DNA from 3 places in the Paracerasibacillus soli genome. Region 1 is predicted to be linked to each of the others. Evidence: riboswitches for the same ligand, from Rfam matches in the RefSeq annotation. Region 1 holds a riboswitch; each other region holds the start of a gene.

Region 1 (7,831 bases):
GCCAACCACTAAAGTCACTAGCAGATGCAGAAAAGGCTGTCACCCAACTGTTTAACTTTCTACCACCCAATACATAATCCGATAACGTGTTTGTCATACGATACGTTACAAATCCAATTACGATCATAACAAAAAGATAGATTGTAAAAGTGATAAAAGTTGGGCTCATCCGTCATCCCTTCCTTCAGTAAAAAAGGTTATCGTTACCCAAACTGCTAACAATGGCATTGGAATAAAAAACCAAAAAAAGCTCCACCCCGACAGTGCATATTCCAAAATTGCAACCTCCTTATGGTTTCATTTAAATCTGTGCTTTCTTAAGAGAATTTTCTATTAGTCTATTCCCCTTCTTTTTCTAATATGAAAGAAATAATCGGATCCATATAAAGGAGAACCTTCATGAATAGTGGAAAATCAAATGCTGTTCTCATCCATCCATAACGTTATGCTGCACGACTAGCGGAACTTCAACATGTATCTTCAACACATTTGACTCTTTCTTCAACATGCATAGCATCAACTTCAACATAAGCCACATTTCTCCAACAAAACATAAAACCGCCCCCAATATTCCTTCAAATATTGGGGGCGGTTCTTATTTAAAATTACAAATCGTCAAAGCCGTTTAAATCACTCGTTTTTGTATATTGGCGTGATTTTTGTTCAAAAAAGTCCGTTTTTGTTCCATCAAAATTATCGACGTAAGCATGAATCCATTTCATTGGGTTTTGCACATGTTCTGGATAAATTTCTTGTAATCCCAACATCCGCAACATTTTATTCGCACGATATTTGATATATCCTTCCATTTCTACAAAGTCTATTCCAGCAACATCTGCCAACACATAATGAGACCATTCCGTTTCTAATGCTACAGACTCTTTAAAATGATCGTACACCCAGTTGGTTAGTTTCTCGTTATTTTGTTCTGGATGTTCCGCCAAAGTTGCTCGAAATAGTTCACTAATGAATCGTCCATGTTCTAATTCATCACGATTAATATAACTTACCATTGTCGATGTACCTACCATTTTATTATGTCGTGCCAAATGATAGAAAAAGGCAAATCCTGAGTAGAAAAACATTCCTTCTAATAATGCAGTATAAACCATTGTTTTTAAAATATTTTCTATGGTAGGCTCTTCTACAAATCCATTATATTGTTCCATAATATGTTGATTTCTTTTCAATAGGACTGGATCTTTTCTGCCGAGTTCAAATGCTTCATTTTGTTCATCAAGTGAAACAACAGATGACAACACATAAGAATAACTTTCATTATGAACCGCTTCTTGCTGTGCAATAACTGCCATAATCGATTGAACAGACGGATCTGATGCATACAACGAAATTAGCAAGGCAATACGCGTTTGTGGTGCATCTAGTGTAGATAGTAACCCGATAATTTTTAAATAAGCATCCTTCTCCGCTTTAGTCAAAGTTGGGAATTGCTTAATATCACTCGACATATTCACTTCGTCAGCTTGCCAGTAATTACCCACAAGTCGTTTATACATTTTATACCAATGTGGATACGCGATATCATTCCAATTTAAAATACCACTTGATTTTCCTCCAAATAATCCAGTTGATTTATTTGGATTACGTGGTTCTAATGTTTTCGCTTTTTCAAGCAATAACTGGGACATTTTGTATGACTCCTTCCACCCATTTTTCAACATTTACTTCTTGTGATCCTCTTGGGGATTGTTCAATTTTCAAACCTTGCCATTTACTTTGATAAAAATGGCACAGTCGGTCAACTGCACAACAGTATAAATCATCTCCACCAAATTGTGTATCTCCAGTACCAAAAATAGCAACATTTTCAGGTTTATAACCAACCTCTAAAATAAAATCTTTTACTTCATCCGGAATCCGACCATATTCCCATGTAAACGTTCCTAAAAAGAGGAAATCATAACTTTCTGCGTGCACCGGCGGATCAATTCCTATCCGGTGCATATCGACTGTAAAACCAGCCGTTTCTAGCTTTTCAGCTATTAGGTTTGCTACTTCCTCTGTGTTTCCACTATAGGATAAGTAGGCAATGACTGCTTTCACGTTTCTCCCTCCTTGTAAGTATCTTTTTTCTAACTTTATTTACTATTGTCTATCCAAAGATCAGAGGTAGTGTCTCCGAAGTTTCTTACGGTCTGACAAATAAACGTTAAAGCTCCCTTTTTGATACGACTTCCATTTTCAAGTTTTTTAGACAAGCGCGATTAACTATGACACCATTCACATTCTTCCACGTCATTTGCTGTTGAACGAACATAATAAGTTGTCTTAAGTCCTTCTCGCCATGCTTGTACATGTAAATCTAACAGAACGGAGGCACGAATATTATAAGGTACGTAAAAGTTAAATGAGATACTTTGGTCAATATGTCGTTGACGTTTCGCATTTTGTTTAATCGACCAGCGCTGATCAACGATATATGCACTTTTTCGGTATACATCATATGTTTTCGGTGTTAATTCAGGTGCCGTAACTGGTATTTTAAAATCCTTTTTCTCTTCATAGTAAAACGGCTTAAATACTGGATCGATACTTGCAGTTGAACCAGCAATCATCGCCGTTGAAGAGTTAGGAGCAACTGCTAGTAAATAGCTATTACGAATACCGTTTTCTTGCACTTCATGTTTTAATGATTGCCATTTCGCATCTGTATAGTTCCTTTCATCGAAATAAGCGCCAGTTTCCCACTTACTTCCCGCGAATACTGGATATCTCCCTTTTTCCTTACTTAATGCCATACTTGCTTGAATTGCATAATAAGCGATTTGTTCATATAAGGAATCCGCATATGCTACCGCTTCTTCCGTTTCCCAGTGAATTCCCTTCTTTGCCAATAGATGATGCCACCCAAATGTTCCAAGGCCTATCGCACGATATTTTTGATTCGTTAACGTCGTTTGTAGGATAGGTAATGTATTTAAATCAATGACATTATCAAGCATTCTTACTTGAATGGTAATTAACCTTTCTAGTACATTTTCAGGAATTGCTCGTCCTAGATTAATCGAGCTCAAATTACAGACAACAAAGTCACCAGCGCGATACTTTTTCACTATCAATCCATCTACTACTTCTTCGGCGACAAGTTCTGTTGAAGATTGATTTTGAGTAATTTCTGTACAAAGATTAGAACAATAAATCATCCCTTCATGTTGATTCACATTACGACGATTTACCTCATCACGATAAAACATAAATGGTGTACCTGATTCTAATTGCGATTTCAAAATCCGCTTCATAATTGAAATTGCGGGAACGACACGCTTCGTTAACGCCTCATTTTCAATACAAGCTTCATACCGCTTTCGCCATTCGCCATTCCCCTTTTTTTCATCAAAAAAATCTTCCAATGAAAAGCCCATCACTTGTCTTACCTCATGCGGATCAAATAAATACCAATCCCCGCGATTTTCCACTTGTTCCATAAAATAATCCGGAATACAAACACCAGTAAAAATATCATGTGCTCGCAATCTATCATCACCGTTGTTGAGCTTCAAATCAAGGAATGGTTCAATATCGGTATGCCAAACATCAAGATAAACAGCAATGGCACCTTTTCGCGTTCCTAATTGATCCACACTAACTGCCGTATTATTGAGCTGTTTTATCCACGGAACAACACCACTTGACATTCCTTTAAAGCCCTTTATTGCACTTCCTCTCCCACGAACTTTTCCCATGTAAACACCGATACCACCACCGTTTTTTGATAGTTTTGCAATATCTGTATTACTATCATAAATAGATTGTAAACTATCATCGACAGTGTCAATGAAACAACTTGATAATTGCCCATGGGTTTTCCCCGCATTATTGAGTGTAGGCGTTGCAACTGTCATATATAAATTACTCAATGCCCAATAGGCTTCGATAACATAATCAAGTCGGTTTGTCTTTTCCTCATCTTGCATTAAATGCATTGCAATAATCATCCAACGTTCTTGTGGTAATTCATAAGGACTTTTATCATGATCTGTTGCTAGATAGCGTGTAGCTAATGTGTAGATAGCTAAATATGTAAAGAGGCGATCACGTTCTGGATTTATTTGCTTTGCTAAATAATCGATTTCCTCTTTATCGTATTTATTTAAAATACTTTCCGTGTAAATTCCTTTATCTGTTAACATTTTAATTAAATCATAAAATCCTGCATACGGTTTTTCTGGATCAAGTTTTCGATTCACTGTTGCTTTTGTATATAACTTTTCTAAATATAATTGCGCAGCTAAATAAGTCCAATCGGGCTCTGCTTCGTCTATATTTTCCAATGCTAGTGAGATACTCGTTTCTAATGCATCTTCGTAACTAACTTCTTCCTGTAGCACTCTATTAATCTTTTCCATATATGTAGTATAATCTAAAGCCAAATTCCTTTTTTCTTTTTCAATAAACCTTTCCAGGCTTTCTTTCGCAGTTAAAGTAACTTTTAAAGTCATCTCTTTCCGTCCTCCTTCATTTTCTCCCATAAAAAAACGCCCACCCTTCGAAAGTGTGCGAAAAACGACAGAAAAATCCTATAAAAATAGAATGAACCCCTATCGTTTCGTTTTCTTTCACCCCGAAGAAATGAAACTTTATGTAGATAGGCAGGTCTCCTGACTTGTGTATTATCCCTACTAAGGTCCTTCCCGTATGAATGCCTTTTGAGCATTTCATACAGTGGATTTCCTGTTTGTACACACATACAGTTGCGGGGGCAGTTCTGGACTTTGACCAGATTCCCATTTTAAGACATGGACTGTCACCATTTCTACAAACACAATATATAGTGATTTATTATGTATCTATTACAATATGTTGTATAGATAGGGTAACATAATCTATTTTAAAAATCAATCATTCATTCTAGAATTAATTCCACTTATCAAATTTTCTTGTACTCTGCTATACTAATAACTAAGATTTTAAAACTTCATAAGGCTTAATGGTGACTTGTTCAGATACAAGTTTAAAAGGGAAGTTTGGTTAAATTCCAACGCGGTCCCGCCACTGTATTGCTGAGAATCTTTGGTTCATACCACTATTTCAATCTGAAATGGGAAGGTTCAAAGAGTTTCGATGAAGCAAAGCCAGGAGACCTGCCATTAAGAAGAACATTTTATCCTACGGGAGATAGGAAGGTGTTGCGCATTCGGCACATTTCATTATTTAAGATGAAATATATTTTTTGTAGATTACGCATACAAGAACCTTCTTATGACAAGAAGGTTTTTTATTTAGGAGGATACGACATTGGATAAAATTGCAATTACAGATACAAAAACAGTCCAAACACGCCTTGTCTTACCACCAGATACAAATCATCTTGATACGATTTTTGGTGGTAAAGTTTTAGCTTATATTGATGAAATAGCCGCACTAACAGCAATGAAGCATACACAATGTGCAGTAGTTACAGCTTCTATAGACTCGGTTGACTTTTTATCATCAGCAAAAGTTGGTGATGCATTAACATTAGAAGCATACGTCACGTACACAGGCACTAGTTCAATGGAAGTGTACGTAAAAGTAACCGCACACGATTTAATTAAACATATTGAAACACTAACAACTGAATCTTTTTTAACGATGGTTGCAGTAGATGAAAATGGTAGACCAACACCTGTGCCAAAAGTTTATCCGGTAACGGAAACGGAGAAACAACTGCATGAATCCGCACCATTAAGAAAAAAACATCGTGAAAAGCGGGTAGCCTTTAACCCAAAGAAACCGCAAACTTAATCATAATAGAATATGGAAAAAATGGAGTATATCGCTAAAGAAACCACTCTCTTTTTAAGGTACTATCCATGACACGTGAGGCAATACATGTTACTGTTAAATAGGACATAAAGTGAGACTTTCATCAGTGGATTTCTTAACATTTTCCTACTGATTAGTAGTTGAACAAATCAGGCATATACTGGCTGTCGATCTTCCACTTGATATTCTTTCATTCTAGCATTCTTGAGGTTGGGTCTTACAGTCAGTTGAGCCTTTGATAAAAAAATGACTGGAGAGATTACATGAGACTCATTGCTACCGACATGGATGGTACGTTATTAAATGAAATAGGAGAAGTAAGCAAAGAAAATGCTGCAGCAATAACCCGTGCATTAGAACAAGGTATTGAAGTTGTTGTAGCTACGGGAAGAGCATATGAATCTGCTATTCGGCCTCTACAACATGCAAACTTACAATTACCTATCATCTCCTTAAATGGAGCAATCTCATATACAGAAGACAAACAAGTAGTAAGTGAATATCCACTCACAGCTGAACATGCCAAAATCATTCTACAAAGTTGTCAGCGTCATCAAGTATATTATGAAATGTTTACGAATAAAGGCCTGTTAGCTACAAATGGGGATGACTTCATTCAAATTATGCTCGAATATATGCAGGCTACGAATCATGAAGTTGACTCAGCTGATATTGAAGCAAAAGTACGCCAACGATTTGTAGATGAAAACGTAACATTTACAAGTGACTTTGATCAAATCGTTCATGATTCTAAAATAGAGATTTTTAAAATCCTCGTCTTTACGAACGATCAAAGTAAAATCAATCAAATAAAAGCCGAATTAGGGGATACACCGATAGCCATTACAGCCTCTTCGTCGATTAGCTTAGAATTTAATGATACAAAAGCACAAAAAGGAATTGCACTACAACAATTTGCTACGAGTAAGGGAATAGATATGCGTGATGTCATGGCATTGGGGGATCATTTAAATGATTTATCGATGTTAAAAATGGCAGGACGTGGTGTTGCAATGGGGAACGCTACTGAAGAAATTAAACAAATTTGTAAACACATCACAAAAACAAACGCAGAACACGGAGTTGCTGTTGCAATAGAAGAAATACTTCGTACCCAAGTAATATAGAAAACAACGAGACCGGAACATAAGGGTCTGACCCCCTCAAAAGTTTAGCGCTTCATACCGCATGTAGTAATTGAGGGGGCTGACACTTGTTTAGTTCCAGCCCGTTGTTTTATTTTTCATCGTCAGTTTTTCAAGTAGCGTAATCACGCGGTCAAGCTTTGCTTCAATCTTTTGTTCACGATCATTCTTTTCTCTCATATTTTTCATTACGGAGCGAATCATCACAAAAAGTGCCGTAAAGAATAAAACGATAAGTAACAAAAAAACTAATTGTATGATCATATCACCAAAACGAAACATGTGCATTTACTTTGACACGCGTTCTGTAAAATCAGCTAGTAATCTTGCACCAAATCCTGTTGCAGAATGACCATAATAACCCTTCTCACGACTCATCATCACTCCAGCCATATCTACGTGTAACCATTTGGCTGATTCTGGAACGAAATGGCGTAAAAATAACGCAGCTGTAATGGAACCAGCTTCTCCTTTTGAGCTAATATTACTAAAGTCAGCATAATCACTATTTAAATAGCTTTCATAGTCATCTACAAGAGGCATCGGCCAGACAAAATCACCATTTTCATCGCCAATTTTCTTCATTTCCAGTTGCAATGCTTCATCACCAAACACTCCTCCAAGTCGTGAGCCAAGTGCATTAGCAATTGCCCCTGTAAGCGTTGCAATATCAACAACATATTCAGCACCTAATTCGCCTGCACGAATAAGTCCATCTGCTAAAATGAGACGACCTTCTGCATCGGTATTACCAATTTGTACTGTTTTGCCGTTTTTATATTGAATGACCTCGCCTGGTAATACAGATTCTTGATCAGGAATATTTTCAGCCATTGGAATAAGTGCAACAACATTTACAGGTGCATTTGATTCCGCCAATAATTTCATTGCTCCTGCGACTGCAGCAGCGCCACCCATGT
Region 2 (7,831 bases), on a different contig from region 1:
TGCCACCGCGATAATCCATTTGGATTTTTCTTTCGCGGGTTATTCGGATTAACGCTTCTAAAACCGTATCGCCTTCATCTAGGACTGCCATTTCTGTTGGTGGTAAGGGGACTTCGTTATCCGATATAACAATAGAATAAACCATTGTGCTCGTCTTCTGTTTTGCTGGTTCTGGATCTTCCTTCTTCTCCTTGTCAGACTTTTTCTCCTTGTCCTTTGTCTTGTTAGTAGAAGGAGACTTTTTTGTATCTGATTTCTTCTCTTTCGTTTTTTCTTTGTTTTGTTTGTTCGATGAAGGGCTACTAGACGTTATATCTTTGCTTTTTCCTTTCGTGTCGGTCTTTTCTTTAGACGATGATTCTCCACTGTCAGATTTACCCTTGCTGACTGTTTTATCTTTAGAAGAACTTGTTTGATTTGACTTTTCGTCTTGCTTTTTTACAGTACTTGCATTATTCGGTTTATTGCGGTCTGTTTGTTCTTCTTCCTGACTATCCTTAGATGCTATTTGGTCATCAGTTGAATGCGTTAATTCTATGCCATCTTTATCTTCCAGACCCGTTGGCTTTTTGAATGAATCAGCACAACCTGCTAAACTTAACATGATGATTGCAGACACGATAATAGTAAATAAAATCTTTAATGGATTACGCATGCAGTGTCCTCCTTGTTTATTAAAGATATTTTCGCGCCATTATATTTTATGGTTACTGTCTATTTTAACGGGGATGGTATTCCCGTTAATTTACGTTCTATTTCATTCCATCTTAAATAATGTGCTTTTTTCGAACGTACAGTACAAACATACCAATCATAACGAGCATTGTTCCTATGAAGAAGAAATTGTATATGTTTGTAGCTGTTGCTGGTAATTTATCACCTTGATTCGTGTCTGTTGGTGCTAATGTCGTTTCTTTGTCCTTGTCCGTTTTCCCTTGTAAATTATCATTGTCATGATTTCCGTTGTTCATTTCATCTTGATTATCATTATCTTCTTTTACTGTCTCTTCGCTGACACTAACCTTTACTCGTAAGCTAGTTTTCTCGGATTCATTACCAAGTTTATCAGTAGAGATAATTTCATAGAGATATTCTTTGCCGGGCTGTACATCTGTATCGATAAATTCATGTTCATTTCCCTTTATTGTTTGTAGAAGTTTACCATCTCGATAAAGGTCATAGGATGCTATTCCTGATGGATCTTCAGCTGAAAAGTCTAACGTAACTTGGTTATTTGTCGTTGATTTACTTTTAAGCTGAACGTTAGTAGGTCCTTCCGTATCCATAAACACGCCATAAGTTGAAAAATGATTGACATCAACTATGATTACATCATCTTTCATTTGCCCCCATCCACCGGCATACTGCCATTTTCCAGTTTCTTCATTGTAATGGTAGACCCCAGTTTTTTCCTTTTCGCTGTTGTCATATACTCCCATCGTTAATGTAAACACGCCTGCTATTTGTTTATTCTCTGGGTGCTGGAATATAAAGTTAAATGCGTCTCCAACTTTTGTTAGTCCATCGTGATCCCATGCAGACTTTTCAATCAATAGAGTCGTCCCTTGTGGAATATTATCAGGTAATACGACTTGTGTATTTGAACCTGCTATTACGATTCTTTCATAGCTTGCTACAGGTAATGCTTCGCCAACTTCAATCGTATTTGTTGCTTGATATATTACAATATATTGGACTGAAGTTACTTTTCCACTATCACTTTCGGCATGTATAGAAATTTTGTTTTCTCCTTTATTTAATTGTACTGTATACTGCCCGCCATTTGCGGTTAAGTCTTTGCCGTTTAATTGTACTATTGGCTCAAGCTGTTGATCGCCAGCTTTTGCTGAAACAGTAAAGGTGATTTCGGATGATGTGATAATTTCTCCATTGTTTAACCCTTTTACACTGATTTCTGGCGTAACATCTTCAACTGGTGGTGTCGGGTCTTTGTCATGATTTCCGAAGTGATAAAGCGGACCATTGCCCTCAAGAAATAGTTTGTAAGCAACTAATGCTTGTAGTGCTTGTTCTGTTGCCATAGAATTAGACGACGTATCTTCAGCGGTATGCTTAAATCCACCATCGTCAGCTTGGAAACTTAATAAATGACTGATGACGTGATTGCCGCTTTTCGTAAATAACTCACTTGTCGGGTCAATACCGTAAGAAGTTAAACCGATGATGACTTGTGATGCAGCCTCACTCGTAATTCCGCCAACAAAATCACCACCATCAAATCCACCATTTTGCTTTTGAATCGATGATAGCCAATTGGTAGCCTTATCTAAAGCCTCCTCTACAAGTGGTTGATCTTTATATGGACTTAGGCCTATTAAAGCCATTGCTGTAATATCAACACTCGGAGAACCAAAAGCTTCATTTAAATTCCAACTACCATCTTTATTTTGTGTACGTAACAATTCATTGACTAAGCTTTGACGTGTCCAACGTGCATCATCTGGTACGTCGAATGATTTTGTGTCAAGTGCAATTAGTGCGAATATCGGACCGTTATTTCCTTGAAATGTCATCGTGTCAGCGCCACTTCGATGATCTGGACTATTATAAATGAGCTCGATTAAATTGATGCCATCAATGTTTCTTGGGTCTTTTTCTATTGCAACAGCAGCAATGGTTAAGCGCTCAATATCAGTAATTTTAATGCGACCGTTATCTAGTCCTCTTATAATTTGACTTTGAAAGTTGGAATGAAACCAATCTTGGTAGGATGCTGGAACTTCTTTACCAGCCTTCGCTAAACCTATTGCTTCCCATTCACTTATAACACCTTCGTCTTTATTAATCATGTATTCGCTAGCTTTATCAATCGCTTCATCAATCGTGTGAATATCAACTCGTGCTGTAGCAGTAGCTAGATTGGGCAAGGCTAAAAATAAAGTAAGTAAGATTACTAAACTAGTACTTATTATTTTTTGAAACTTTTTCAATGATTTACCCCTCCAATGGTTACGCTTTCAAAATAGGTTATTATCTTCTGTAGTAAATTTTGATTTGCAAGTAAAAGTGTTGTGTTCTTTTCAATCAAACTTTCATCAGATTCTTTTCATACAACAATAAAAAATACACCTCCTAAATTAGAGGTGTATGCTTATGCAATGCACAGCAGGGCTGTACGATATGTGTATAACTCAAAAAGTATGCAAGTTATATTGTATAAGCAATCCCTCCTATCCTCGTAGGTCGAATCGTATAAAGAAAGGCAGGTCTCCTGGCTCATCATCATCATTTTCTATCACCTTCCCATCGTTTGACAGTGGCATGGATAGAAAACTCCTATTTACAGTGGCGGGACCGCGCCGGTTTTGCACCGGACTTCCCTTTTCATGATTCTAGACAAATATCTAGAATCAACCTCTCTTCTCGTATTCAATTACTTTTATTCTAGAATAATAAAACTATTAAGTCAATAATCCTCGGTAGGATTAGAGAAGGTATTCTAAATATTAGAACGTCAAAATTTAAATGTAATAATTGTGATAATAAATGAATGCACTAAATCCAAAAGTGAAATCTAAATATTTGTAAGGAGACAAATAGTACATCCAAAACTTGCTAATATCCTCTGTTTTGAAGAGCAATTTATTATGGTGTGATAAGTTTCATAGGAATTCACGTTGTCATGACACTACTCTAATTATCAATAAGTTAAAGAATATTAGGAGAGGAGTGAAGGGTTTTAAAAACTTATGAAATCAATGTTTTTGTTGAAAAATGAAGAGAAGTATAAAAAAAGTTTATTAAACCCCTTTACAAAATGTGAAATAGTGTATATAATGAAAATCGTTGACTTGAGAAATTACATAGTGGCCCGTTGGTCAAGCGGTTAAGACACCGCCCTTTCACGGCGGTAACACGGGTTCGAATCCCGTACGGGTCACCAAGTATTCTTGATGTTAGCGTGAACTATTATATGCCGGCCTAGCTCAATTGGTAGAGCAACTGACTTGTAATCAGTAGGTTGGGGGTTCAAGTCCTCTGGCCGGCACTTTTTTTATTTTATGTATAAGAACAAGCCATCTTGTAAAATATATTTATGGAGGGGTAGCGAAGTGGCTAAACGCGGCGGACTGTAAATCCGCTCCCTCAGGGTTCGGCAGTTCGAATCTGCCCCCCTCCACCATATGATTATTGGGCTATAGCCAAGCGGTAAGGCAACGGGTTTTGGTCCCGTCATTCCTAGGTTCGAATCCTAGTAGCCCAGCTTTTTTGTGTTTATTTTTAATGCATGGATCAAAACAACTGTTAACTAAAGCAAAGCGGAGCATCATTAACATCACGAGCCATTAGCTCAGTCGGTAGAGCAACGAGCAATACATCTACTGAATCAACTACGAGTAACCGAACTTCCCATCACTTCTTGAATAAGCATGAAGGAAGTGAGGTATGGCACGCACGACCTGTAGGAAGCGGGGCATCATTAACATCACGAGCCATTAGCTCAGTCGGTAGAGCAACGAGCAATACATCTACCGAATTAACTACGAGTAACCGAACTTCCCATCACTTCTTGAATAGGCAAAAGGAAGTGAGGTATGCCACGCACGACCTGTAGGAAGCGGAGCATCATTAACATCACGAGCCATTAGCTCAGTCGGTAGAGCAACGAGCAATACATCTACCGAATTAACTACGAGTAACCGAACTTCCCATCACTTCTTGAATAAGCATGAAGGAAGTGAGGTATGGCACGCACGACCTGTAGGAAGCGGGGCATCATTAACATCACGAGCCATTAGCTCAGTCGGTAGAGCAACGAGCAATACATCTACCGAATTAACTACGAGTAACCGAACTTCCCATCACTTCTTGAATAGGCAAAAGGAAGTGAGGTATGGCACGCACGACCTGTAGGAAGCGGAGCATCATTAACATCACGAGCCATTAGCTCAGTCGGTAGAGCATCTGACTTTTAATCAGAGGGTCACAGGTTCGAATCCTGTATGGCTCATCATGAATATAAATTGTCCACTATATATTTAAAAAAACTACATGTTATTACCCAAATAAACAAGGTCGTCTGAAAAACAACCTTGTTTATTTGCATTTTATAGTGTATTTTAACATAATAGATGGGAGAATTTATTATAGACTTTAAAATGTAGTTCAAAAGGCCAGGTAAAAATATCCACCTTTATGAACTCGTACTGAAAATGTATCACTTCTACTGCATAATGTTATGTTTTATATTATAATTTATATATCTTAATATCTTTTACGAATAAACTATATTGTTACATGCTAAATAGAAGCATGATCATGACAGAAAAAGAGGATGAATTCATATGAAATCTTCTAGAATCCCAGGCTTTTATAATAAGACCGTTACAGAACGGACTGAGATTCTAAAGAAATGGAACGATTTTTCTGATGAAGATATTGCGGTATTATCATCTGAAAAATCATTGCCAATAGATATTGCAAATAATATGATTGAAAATGTAGTTGGGACCCTTCCTCTTCCTTTAGGTTTAGGACTAAACTTTTTAATCAATGGAAAAGAGTATATCGTCCCAATGGCTATAGAAGAGCCCTCTGTTGTAGCATCTGCAAGTTATATAGCGAAGATTATTCGCGGAGCTGGTGGATTTACGACAGAATCGACAGGTAGAGTCATGATCGGGCAAATTCAAGTAGTCGGTTGCCCTGATTTTCAACTTGCAAAGGAAATGTTAATAAACGAGAAAAATAAATTGGTTGCTGCATGTAATGATGCATACCCTAGTATTGTGGCTAGGGGTGGTGGAGCAAAGGATTTAGATGTTCGTATTATTAATGAAGAATCTGATTCACCGTATGATAAAATGCTTATCTTGCATATGTATATTGATACATGCGACGCAATGGGTGCGAATATCATTAATACGATGGTGGAGTCTATTGCACCTTTGGTGGAAGAGCTAACAAAAGGTAAGGTTTATTTACGAATTCTCTCCAATTACGCTGATCGGTCATTAGCAAAGGCTACTTGTGTTATTCCGCCAAAACTGTTGGCAAGTGACGGTTTTACTGGAGAAGAAGTGCGTGATGGTATTGTACATGCGTTTGAATTTGCTGACTCTGATCCGTATCGTGCTGTTACGCATAATAAAGGAATCATGAATGGTATTGACCCGGTTGTAATTGCGACTGGTAACGATTGGCGTGCCGTTGAAGCGGGAGCACATGCCTATGCAGCTCGTACGGGTAGATATCGATCGATGACAACGTGGTCAGTAGATGAGCAGGGTAATTTAGTAGGCGAACTAGAGTTACCAATGTCCATCGGTATTGTTGGAGGAGCCACCCGTGTTCATCCTGTAGCTAAATTAGCTTTACAAATATTAGAAATTGATTCAGCAGAAGAGTTGGCGCAAGTTATTATTTCTGTTGGATTGGCACAAAACCTTGGGGCATTGAAAGCATTAGTTACCGATGGGATACAAAAAGGTCATATGGCATTACATTCTCGCTCTGTCGCAATTGCCGCGGGGGCTGCTGGGGAGATGATAGATATGATTGCAAATAAATTAGTAGAAGAAAAAGAAATCCGTGTAGGTAGAGCAAAAGAATTGGTGGAACAGTATATAAAATGAGTGCAGAAAAAGTTACGACAACAGAACAAATAGCTATCGGTGTAGCTCATAGCAAATTAATACTAATTGGGGAACATGCAGTTGTACACGGACAACCTGCAATCGCGATTCCCTTTCCATTAGTTGGTGTTGAATCTGTAATCGAGTATGTCCCAGGCACAATTAAAATTGATAGCACATTTTACCATGGTCCAATTAGTTCTGCGCCTAAATCCTTAGCAGGAATTGTACGTAGTATCTATGAAACGTTGGATCACTTAAAATTACCACATAGAGATTTATTAATTCAAGTTAAGTCATCCATTCCACCAGGAAAAGGATTAGGTTCTAGTGCATCCGTTGCGATTGCAGTTGTGAAGTCTTTGTTTGCTTATGCCGAACAGCCGTATACGAAGGAAGACTTATTATATTTTGCAAATTTATCGGAAGAAGTGGCACATGGAGCCCCGAGTGGGATTGATACGTTAACTATAACAGCTGAATGCCCGGTTTGGTTTGAAAGAGAAAACCCAGTTTACTATATAAAACCTAGTGATGATTTTCATTTTATCGTTGCTGATACGGGTAAATACGGTGATACACGTACTGCTGTTGAATCTGTGGCGAATTTATTCAAATCAGCCCCCAAGATAATCCAAGAAAAGCTTGATCGCATTGGAGAATTAACTTATCAAGCTAAACATGCACTTGAAAAGGCTGGAAAGAATATTTTAGGACAATTATTAAATGAGGCACAAAAGGAACTTGAAGCGCTAGGTGTAAGTGATGCTACTTTAAATAAATTAATTAACTTTGCAAGACAGGAAGGTGCTTTAGGAGCGAAACTTACAGGTGCAGGTAATGGTGGTTGTATTATTGCTTTAGCACAAAATGAAGTGCATTCAAGACAGCTTGCTGATAAATTAAGAAAGTTTGGTGCGCATGCTGTTTGGCCTTTTGTTTTAAAAAGACAAGATAGTGAAGAGTAGTTGTAAAAATGAGAGCAGGATGTCTTTTCTCCTGCTTTTTTTTGGCGAGTAGGCAAATACACTACATTTTTTATCAGCCTCTTTGGAATTGATATATATCATGCTCTTTTTGTGAGTTGAGGGAGAAGGAGATAGGTATGAAAGCAACTGCGAAGGCACATACAAATATTGCGTTAATTAAATATTGGGGAAAACGTAATGATTCCTTAATTTTACCTACAAATAATAGTTTATCACTAACGTTGGATGGATTTTATACGGAAACAA
Region 3 (7,831 bases), on a different contig from region 1:
CTTTAAGACATTCCTGTCCTGCTAAAAGTGCAAGTGCATTCATGTTCCAATGTGCTTGATATCCTTTTAATTGTTCAATTACTCTTGTATCAGCCAACATATAACCTAATCTTAATCCAGCTATTGCATACATTTTCGTTAATGATCGAATCACCATTAAATGAGGGTGCGTCTCGCAACGTGGCGCAATTGTTACTGGCTTCTCCACAAAGTCATAAAAAGCTTCATCTACAACGAGATAACATTGGTGTTTTTCGCAGGCTTTTATCAGATTTATAAGTTCTGCTTCCGAATACAAGATACCAGTTGGATTATTCGGATTACATAGAAACATCACATCATGTGTTTTTAATAACGGTTCAACCTCCGCTACTGATAACCGCCAATCTCCTTCGGTTAAAGTAAAATTCGTCATTTCACAACCATATGCATGACACATTCTTTCATATTCCGAAAATGTCGGTTGGATTAATAGTACCCGTTTTCCGGCAAAAAATCTCGCTACTAGGGCAATTAACTCAGCACCACCATTGCCAAGTAAAATTGAGCTACTAGGCAGTTGCTCTTTTTCTACAACCATTCCCACCAAGTCTTTCCCATAGGGATCTGGATAATCCGCAATTGCCGCGTGCCATTCAGGCCATTTTTTCCTTATGACAGGAGGCGGACCAAATGGATTAATATTCACACTAAAGTCAATGATTTTTTCTGGTTTCGGTAATTGTAAAAATTGATATATATATTGTGGATTAGATCCATGTAGTGGCCAACTCAATGATCATCCCTCCAATTAACATGAACACGAGAAACAAAAACACTGTTCTGTGCATTATTGTGATGGTCTTCAAAATATGTTTTACCTGTAAATTTGTACTCGGCTCACCAATTAAGGGCGATTGAGATTTTTTACCTTGATAAGTATTTGTCCCACCAAGTTGTACTCCAAGAATGGCTGCTATAGCCGCTTCTCCCCAACCACTGTTCGGACTATGATGTTTGCTAGCATCCCGAAATAGAATAGACAAGGCAGCGCGGAGTGACGACTCCTGTGGTCGCATGACAATCATCATGATTAATCCAGTTAATCTTGCAGGAATCCAGTTTAGAATGTCATCTAATTTTGCTGATGCCCAACCAAAGTTTTCATACTTATCATTGCGGTAACCTACCATCGAATCACACGTATTCACTGCCCGATAAACAAGTGCAAGAGGAGCTCCTCCAAGAAAACTCCAGAAAAGTGGCGCCGTGATTCCGTCACTCGTATTTTCAGCAACCGTTTCTACTGTTCCTCTTATCAGCTCTCTTTCAGATAAATGTTCTGTATCACGGCCAACGATATAAGATAGTTTATTCCTTGCTTCGTGTATATCCTGTTTTTTTAAAGGTTCAACTACTTCTAGCGCTGCTTCACGTAAACTCGTCTGTGCAATAGTCGTAGCGATTAATGTTGCTTCCACGATGATACCAAAGACTGGATGCAACTGGTAACTAACAAATGTGATTACCATGCTTAATACAAAAACCGTACAAATAATAAGCACCACCATGAGTATTCCTTTTTGTTTCCGATAACTTCCCTTATTTAGCTTTCCATCAAAATAGTGAATAAACTTACCAAACCATTTTACAGGATGCGGCCATTGTTTTGGATCTCCTACAATAAAATCTATTATATATGCAAGCAAAATTGCTAAAAAATGATTCATCATGCGCTTCCAATCCCTTTGCCGTCTGAATTTTTTTCTTATACTATCTTCCCGTATCTATTTTTCCATTTATCCCTGATATTTTGCCAACGCTTTACGCAAGCATTGATATACGCCCTTTCCGACAAGTTTGCCTAAAGGAGAAATTGGTCCACCAAAAACAAGTTCAACCCCCTGTTGTGTTGCACCAATTAAAATACTGTCTGTTGACGTCCCAGTTGCTATCGTTCCCGTTACATTATCAGCAATCCCTACTTCTCTTAATACGCTAGCTTTTGCTTCTGTTGCCGTTATAATAGATTGAACATACGCTTCATCTGTTAATTTCCCATTCACAAAAATCCATGTATTTATGGTACCAGGTTGGCTTCGGATGAAATGATTTTCACCGAACGCTGCATCAATGGCGTTACCAACCCCAGCAGTTATCACAATAAATACCGAAAAGTCTTCACCTTCCACCATTTCATACGCAACTTCATTCAAATTAACAGCTGTCATCATACCAACTGTTTCATTCGCGTCTAATCCATGACCTTGTAAATAATCTATCATTTCTTGTTTATAATCATCACATTGATAATCTTTGTTAACATGACGATTAATAAATGATTTGTACCATCCCATACCAGCTCCTGTCACACCAGATGACAATGTTTTTAACGGAATTGGTGATTGCAGGCAAATAAATTCCTTCGTAACGGTTAATTGCTTTTCACTAATCATGCTATTTTTTTCTTTACGATTGTCCACTTCACTAGCGCAAACTTCAGGTAGAAGCATAATTTGTGGCTTTGCTAGTTTAGGATGGGCATACTTTTCTATATCAGTCCGGTAAACTTCCCGGATTGCTTCCACCTTTAATACCGCTTCAGGCACATGACAACTTTTCATTTTCCCTTGATGCATCAGTAGCAACCTATCACAATAAAGACTCGCCAAATTTAAATCATGGAAGATAGAAATAACTGTAAGTCCTTTTTCATATGTCCATCTTCTTAATAAATCAAGTAGTTCTTTTTGATAGGCTAAATCTAGGTGGTTTGTCGGTTCATCTAATAGTAAAATTTCAGGTTGTTGTGCTAAAGCCTGTGCTAGATAAACACGTTGCCGCTCTCCACCAGAAAGTTGATCCAACAAATCATCTCCGTAGGATGCAACACCAGTTTGTTCCATTACATCTTGTACGACTTGCTCATCTTCTTCAGTAAAAATTTGAAAAAGACCCTTTTTATAGGCATATCTACCTAATGAAATCGTTTCTTTAACTGTATAGCTAAACGTTTGCGACGTATGTTGTGGTAATACTGCCATCAACTGTGCAAGTGCTTTTGGTTGATAAGAAGAAATGGGACGATTTTTTAATTGGATATTCCCCGCACTAGTCGGCAAAATACCACTCATCATTTTGACAAGTGTTGTTTTCCCACTACCATTCGGTCCAATAATGCCAAAAAACTCACCCTTATCGACATGAAAGGAAATATCCTTTACAACTGTTTCATGGGCATATCCTCCTGAAACATGTTCTATTTCTATCATATTATCTCCTTCCTTTCAGCCGCTGTTTCATTAAAATAAATGCAAATATTGGTGCACCGATTAACGCAGTAATTACGCCTATTGGCAATTCTGATGGTGCAATAATAATTCGTGAAACAAGATCCGCCATTATTAAAAATGCGGCACCGGCCAACATGGATAATGGTAATAAATGACGATGATCTGGCCCCCAAATTATTCGTATAAAATGTGGAATGACTAAACCGACAAACCCAATCGTTCCAGAAACTGCCACAGCTGCACCGGTCAAAATAGACCCCGCAATTAGAATGATCATTTTTTTACGTTCCACATGAACACCTAAATGTTTTGCCTGTTCCTCTCCAAAGGACATCGCATTTAATTCTGTTGCATGAATGAATAATAAAACTGAACCGATAATAAAAAACGGTAATATAATCCATACATAATCCCAACCGCGCATCGAGACACTGCCAAGCAACCAACCGATAATTTGTCTCAATTCCTCACCGGTTAACGCAATCATAAGCGAAATGAACGCCCCAAGAAACGAGCTGAAAATAACCCCTGTCAAAATAATTGTTTCCACACGCATCGATTGATCAATCCGTTTTGCAAAAAATAAAACTACAAAGATTGTGATAAAGGATGCAACAATACTTACAACTGGCAAAGTAAATATGCCAAGAAAAGGGATAGATAAACTAAAAAAAATCGTCATGACGGCACCAACACTAGCACCCGAGGATACGCCAAGTGTATAAGGATCTGCCAACGGATTACGCAACAAACCTTGAAAGGCTGCTCCCGCAATTGCGAGAGAAGCCCCAATAAGACCAGATAAAATAACACGCGGCATCCGTATATTCATAACGATATTTTCATACATAGGATTCACTTCATTGGACAGCGGTCGTTGAGAAATGTGGGCATAAACAATTTTTAAAATGTCTACAACCGCAACCTTCACAGTCCCAATGGAAATACCTATCAACATAGCACCTATTAAAAGACTAAGTAATAAGAAATAGGCAAATAAATATTTACTCTGCAAAAATGTCTGGATATATCGCTTTTCCAAGTTCCTCTGCTCCTTCAACCAATCGAGGTCCTGGGCGGCTCACTAAATCTTCATTCACATCGATAATTTGTTTGTTTTTAACTGCTGTTACCTCATTCCATCCATTACGTTCCGTTACCTCTGCAACTGGATCTTCTACAAAGCTACCATAGGTTGTAATGATGACATCCGGATTTAATGCAATAATCGCCTCTTCATTCATTTTAGGCCAACCTACCTGGTCCTCTGCGGCATTTTTAGCATTGATTTTTGTAAGTAACTCGTCCATAAATGTATCTTTTCCAGTCGTGTAAATTTCCGGTGATGGAGAAATTTCTACAAAAACGCTTTTCTGATCTTTCTCTTCTATTGTACTAGCCTTTTCTTCAAGTGCTATTAATTTATCCTTCATTTCTGTTATGATATCTAGTGCTTTTTCATGTGTACCAGTTGCCTTACCGATTAGGCCTATCACATCATAAACACCATCAAAATTAGAGGCTGAACTAACGACTAATACCGGAATTCCCGAATCACGTAATTGATCTAACGCTTTTTCATCATTAGACTGATCAGCTAAAACTAACTGTGGTTCCAAGGAAAGTATTTTTTCTACATTCAGCTCTAAACCACCAATTTTCTCCTTTTTAGTTGCTTCTTCCGGATAGTTATCATGATCAGAAACACCAACTATCTCATCACCTAATCCTAAAGCAAATGCAATTTCTGTATTACTTGGAAGTACCGAAACAATTTTTTCTGGCTTTTCTTCTATTGTTAATTTAGCACCAGTTGCATCCGTTACAGTTACAGGAAAAGCTACTTCCGAACTATTTCCAGCATCAGATTGTTCTGTTTGTACATCTTCTTTATTTTTATCCTTATTTTCATCTGATGAACTGGAACATCCAGCTAACACCCCAAATGCTAGTAACATTACCAAAACAAAGAGATTCAGTTTTTTAAATATACTATTTCGCATCCTATTTCCTCCAATATTTGTATGATGTATGAAAATCGAATCATAAAGTAAAAACTTCAATAAAAAAGTCCAAAATAAAACACCTCTAACAAGGTGGTTGAGATGTTATACATACTTCGACTGTTTGCTTTAGGACAAAACTAGCCTACTTTTATTTCTAAACACCTCCCTATCCACGTAGGTAACTGGCGTCAGAACTTGGCAGGTCTCCTGGCTCAGGGGAAATCATGACGAGATACATACACATATATGTATTAAGTATATTCACAATACGAATACAGATTGAATCTGCTAGGAAACTGCACCTTCCCATGTACGTAGACACAGTGGTAACGACAGCTTCTTCCCCAATTACAGTGGCGGGACCGCGTTGGATTTTCACCAAACTTCCCTTTTAAGTATTAAAAACACCAAATTCCGCAACATATTTAATTTTTCTACATTAATTAGTATATCACAATTTACTTAGCACATTTAATTTAAATCAGCTAAGTTATATCACACTTTTTTTAATGTTTCCACCTTAGCTACAGTAAATATCAAACCTTTACCATTTTCTAATGATCTTCTGGCCCATCACGAATAGCATACTTCGAATCTTGTTCATTAAGTTTTAAAAAAGACAAGATAAAGCGAACTAGTATATCCCTATTTTTAAAATCAATCTTCATTTTTGTTAGTATCTTTCTTTACTGTATGCTAAACAATTCTACGAGTAGTAAAGATACTGCACCTAGTAAAGTAGCATGATCCCCTAGTCGTGATACAACTACCTTCGTTTGTTTCGCTTCAGATGTTAAAGCCCATTTTTCAATCGTCTCTTGTACGGCTGGTAATAAAAATTGTTGGGCCTTAGAAACCCCACCACCTATTACAATTACTTCTGGATTCATAATATGAATTAAGTTGGTTAAACCGATACCAAGATACGTACCAGTTTCTTTTAATACTTGAACCATATTTTGATTTCCATTAACCGCCATCCTATATATTTTTTCTCCTGTTAAATTAACAGTAGGACTTATTTCGTCATCATTTTCTTGTTTTAACTTTTCATTGGCGCGTTTTACAATTGCAGGACCTGAGGCAAATGTTTGCAAACAACCACGATTGCCACACTCACATATTGTTCCATTTAAATCAATTGTCATATGACCAATCTCACCTGCTAAATCTTGCGCACCATGATAAAGTTTGCCATCTACAACAGCACCCGCTCCCACACCACTCCCAAGATTAATAGCTACCATGCTGTTTATCTTTCCATGCTTACCAAACCAAGATTCTCCTAGCGCCATCGCTCTTGCGTCATTTTCTACTTTGACATCAAATCCGAATTCTTTTTCCAATTCATCCTTTATCGGTACATTTGTTAAATGCAAATTAGGTGCGAATAGCGATGTTCCTGTTTCAACATCGACGACACCGTGCATAGCAACACCGATTCCTACTATTTTCTCTTGATTATCTACAAAATCAACTACAGATTGAATACAGTTCTTTAAAATCGCCAAAAATTGGTCATTAGTTAACTGACTACTAAGCTTTTTAGATGTTTGAAACAAAACCTTTCCAGACAAATTAGTAAGAACACAGTCAACATCCGCCGGCCCTACGTCAGCACCAATGATAAGAAATGCCTCATCATTAATGTGAAGCATTGTCGGCTTTCTACCTCCCTTTGATTCACCCAAATTACTTTCCATTATTATTTCTTGTTCGAGTAATTCCTTGACGATGCTACTAACCGTAGGTGGTGTAAGCTTTGTTTGCTTTGCAATTTCAGCTCTAGAAATTGGTTCATTCGTCCTAATCTTATTTAAAACCAGCGATTTATTTACAGATTTCATTAATTGAAAAGTACCACGTTGCATAATTTTCCTCCAAAAACATATTTTAAAATAACATATGTAATGCCCTGCAAATAAACCTTACAGGGCATCAACCATATCAAACTGGTGCGATCATAAATTCAAATTGAAGTGTTTCTTCAGCACGAATTTGATATTCTTCATGAACTGCGGCTCCCCAACTATCATCCCCACCAACACCTGATTGTTTTCCTGCAACAGTTACGACCGTATGATGAATAGGAGGTAATTCATAATGATGATAAGCATTTTCTAATTCAAATGCAGTATATGGAGAAACGTTACACTCCAGGGCTTCACCTACAGCTGAAATACGAATACCATCACCTTTCTGATTCGTAATATCTACACGACGAACCCCAGTCCGATTACCTGATTCTTGTGGAATGACGTAGGTCGATACATTATCCATAACAGTATTTTTAAATTGACATAACCTTGCCCCAAAAGCACGATCACTGTAATTTTCCTCCGGTCCTTTTGCATACCATTCCAGCTGGTTGTAATCAGCAGATATTTTAAACGTCAGCGCATAAATTGGAAGATTTGGTAATCCCTTCACACCTTGATAAATAGACTTAACTTTAATTTTACCATTATGATAAACTGTATAACAAACCTTAACTGAAACATCTGGATGGATAGATATTGCATGCTCAAAACTAATCGTAACATATGTTTTTTC

Evidence for each region. A riboswitch is a leader RNA that binds a small molecule or an ion and turns the genes downstream of it on or off. The one in region 1 is predicted to bind cobalamin.
Region 2: it holds a riboswitch for cobalamin, as region 1 does, so the genes downstream of both, ACFFIS_RS15140 (LPxTATN C-terminal sorting signal domain) here and ACFFIS_RS17335 (acyl-CoA thioesterase) in region 1, are expected to answer to the same signal.
Region 3: it holds a riboswitch for cobalamin, as region 1 does, so the genes downstream of both, ACFFIS_RS06905 (ABC transporter substrate-binding protein) here and ACFFIS_RS17335 (acyl-CoA thioesterase) in region 1, are expected to answer to the same signal.

What each region holds. Positions count from the first base shown of each region.
Region 1 is NZ_JBHLWL010000067.1:103,201-111,031, forward strand. Features, by position in the region: gene putP (sodium/proline symporter PutP) at 1-169, opposite strand, end outside; gene ACFFIS_RS17320 (ribonucleotide-diphosphate reductase subunit beta) at 606-1,649, opposite strand; gene ACFFIS_RS17325 (flavodoxin) at 1,630-2,064, opposite strand; gene ACFFIS_RS17330 (ribonucleoside-diphosphate reductase subunit alpha) at 2,226-4,490, opposite strand; cobalamin riboswitch at 4,593-4,789, opposite strand; cobalamin riboswitch at 4,933-5,124, shown strand; gene ACFFIS_RS17335 (acyl-CoA thioesterase) at 5,257-5,745, shown strand; gene ACFFIS_RS17340 (Cof-type HAD-IIB family hydrolase) at 6,030-6,893, shown strand; gene ACFFIS_RS17345 (DUF4083 family protein) at 6,984-7,199, opposite strand; gene ACFFIS_RS17350 (leucyl aminopeptidase family protein) at 7,200-7,831, opposite strand, start outside.
Region 2 is NZ_JBHLWL010000061.1:116,838-124,668, reverse strand. Features, by position in the region: gene ACFFIS_RS15145 (DUF4430 domain-containing protein) at 1-655, opposite strand, end outside; gene ACFFIS_RS15140 (LPxTATN C-terminal sorting signal domain) at 768-2,951, opposite strand; cobalamin riboswitch at 3,206-3,395, opposite strand; tRNA gene ACFFIS_RS15135 (tRNA-Glu) at 3,830-3,904, shown strand; tRNA gene ACFFIS_RS15130 (tRNA-Thr) at 3,937-4,009, shown strand; tRNA gene ACFFIS_RS15125 (tRNA-Tyr) at 4,060-4,144, shown strand; tRNA gene ACFFIS_RS15120 (tRNA-Gln) at 4,154-4,225, shown strand; tRNA gene ACFFIS_RS15115 (tRNA-Lys) at 4,900-4,972, shown strand; gene ACFFIS_RS15110 (hydroxymethylglutaryl-CoA reductase, degradative) at 5,307-6,596, shown strand; gene mvk (mevalonate kinase) at 6,593-7,564, shown strand; gene mvaD (diphosphomevalonate decarboxylase) at 7,702-7,831, shown strand, end outside.
Region 3 is NZ_JBHLWL010000022.1:50,011-57,841, reverse strand. Features, by position in the region: gene cobD (threonine-phosphate decarboxylase CobD) at 1-775, opposite strand, end outside; gene cbiB (adenosylcobinamide-phosphate synthase CbiB) at 750-1,712, opposite strand; gene ACFFIS_RS06915 (adenosylcobinamide amidohydrolase) at 1,779-3,251, opposite strand; gene ACFFIS_RS06910 (FecCD family ABC transporter permease) at 3,253-4,314, opposite strand; gene ACFFIS_RS06905 (ABC transporter substrate-binding protein) at 4,277-5,275, opposite strand; cobalamin riboswitch at 5,459-5,705, opposite strand; gene ACFFIS_RS06900 (ROK family transcriptional regulator) at 5,965-7,149, opposite strand; gene lacZ (beta-galactosidase, LacZ type) at 7,226-7,831, opposite strand, start outside.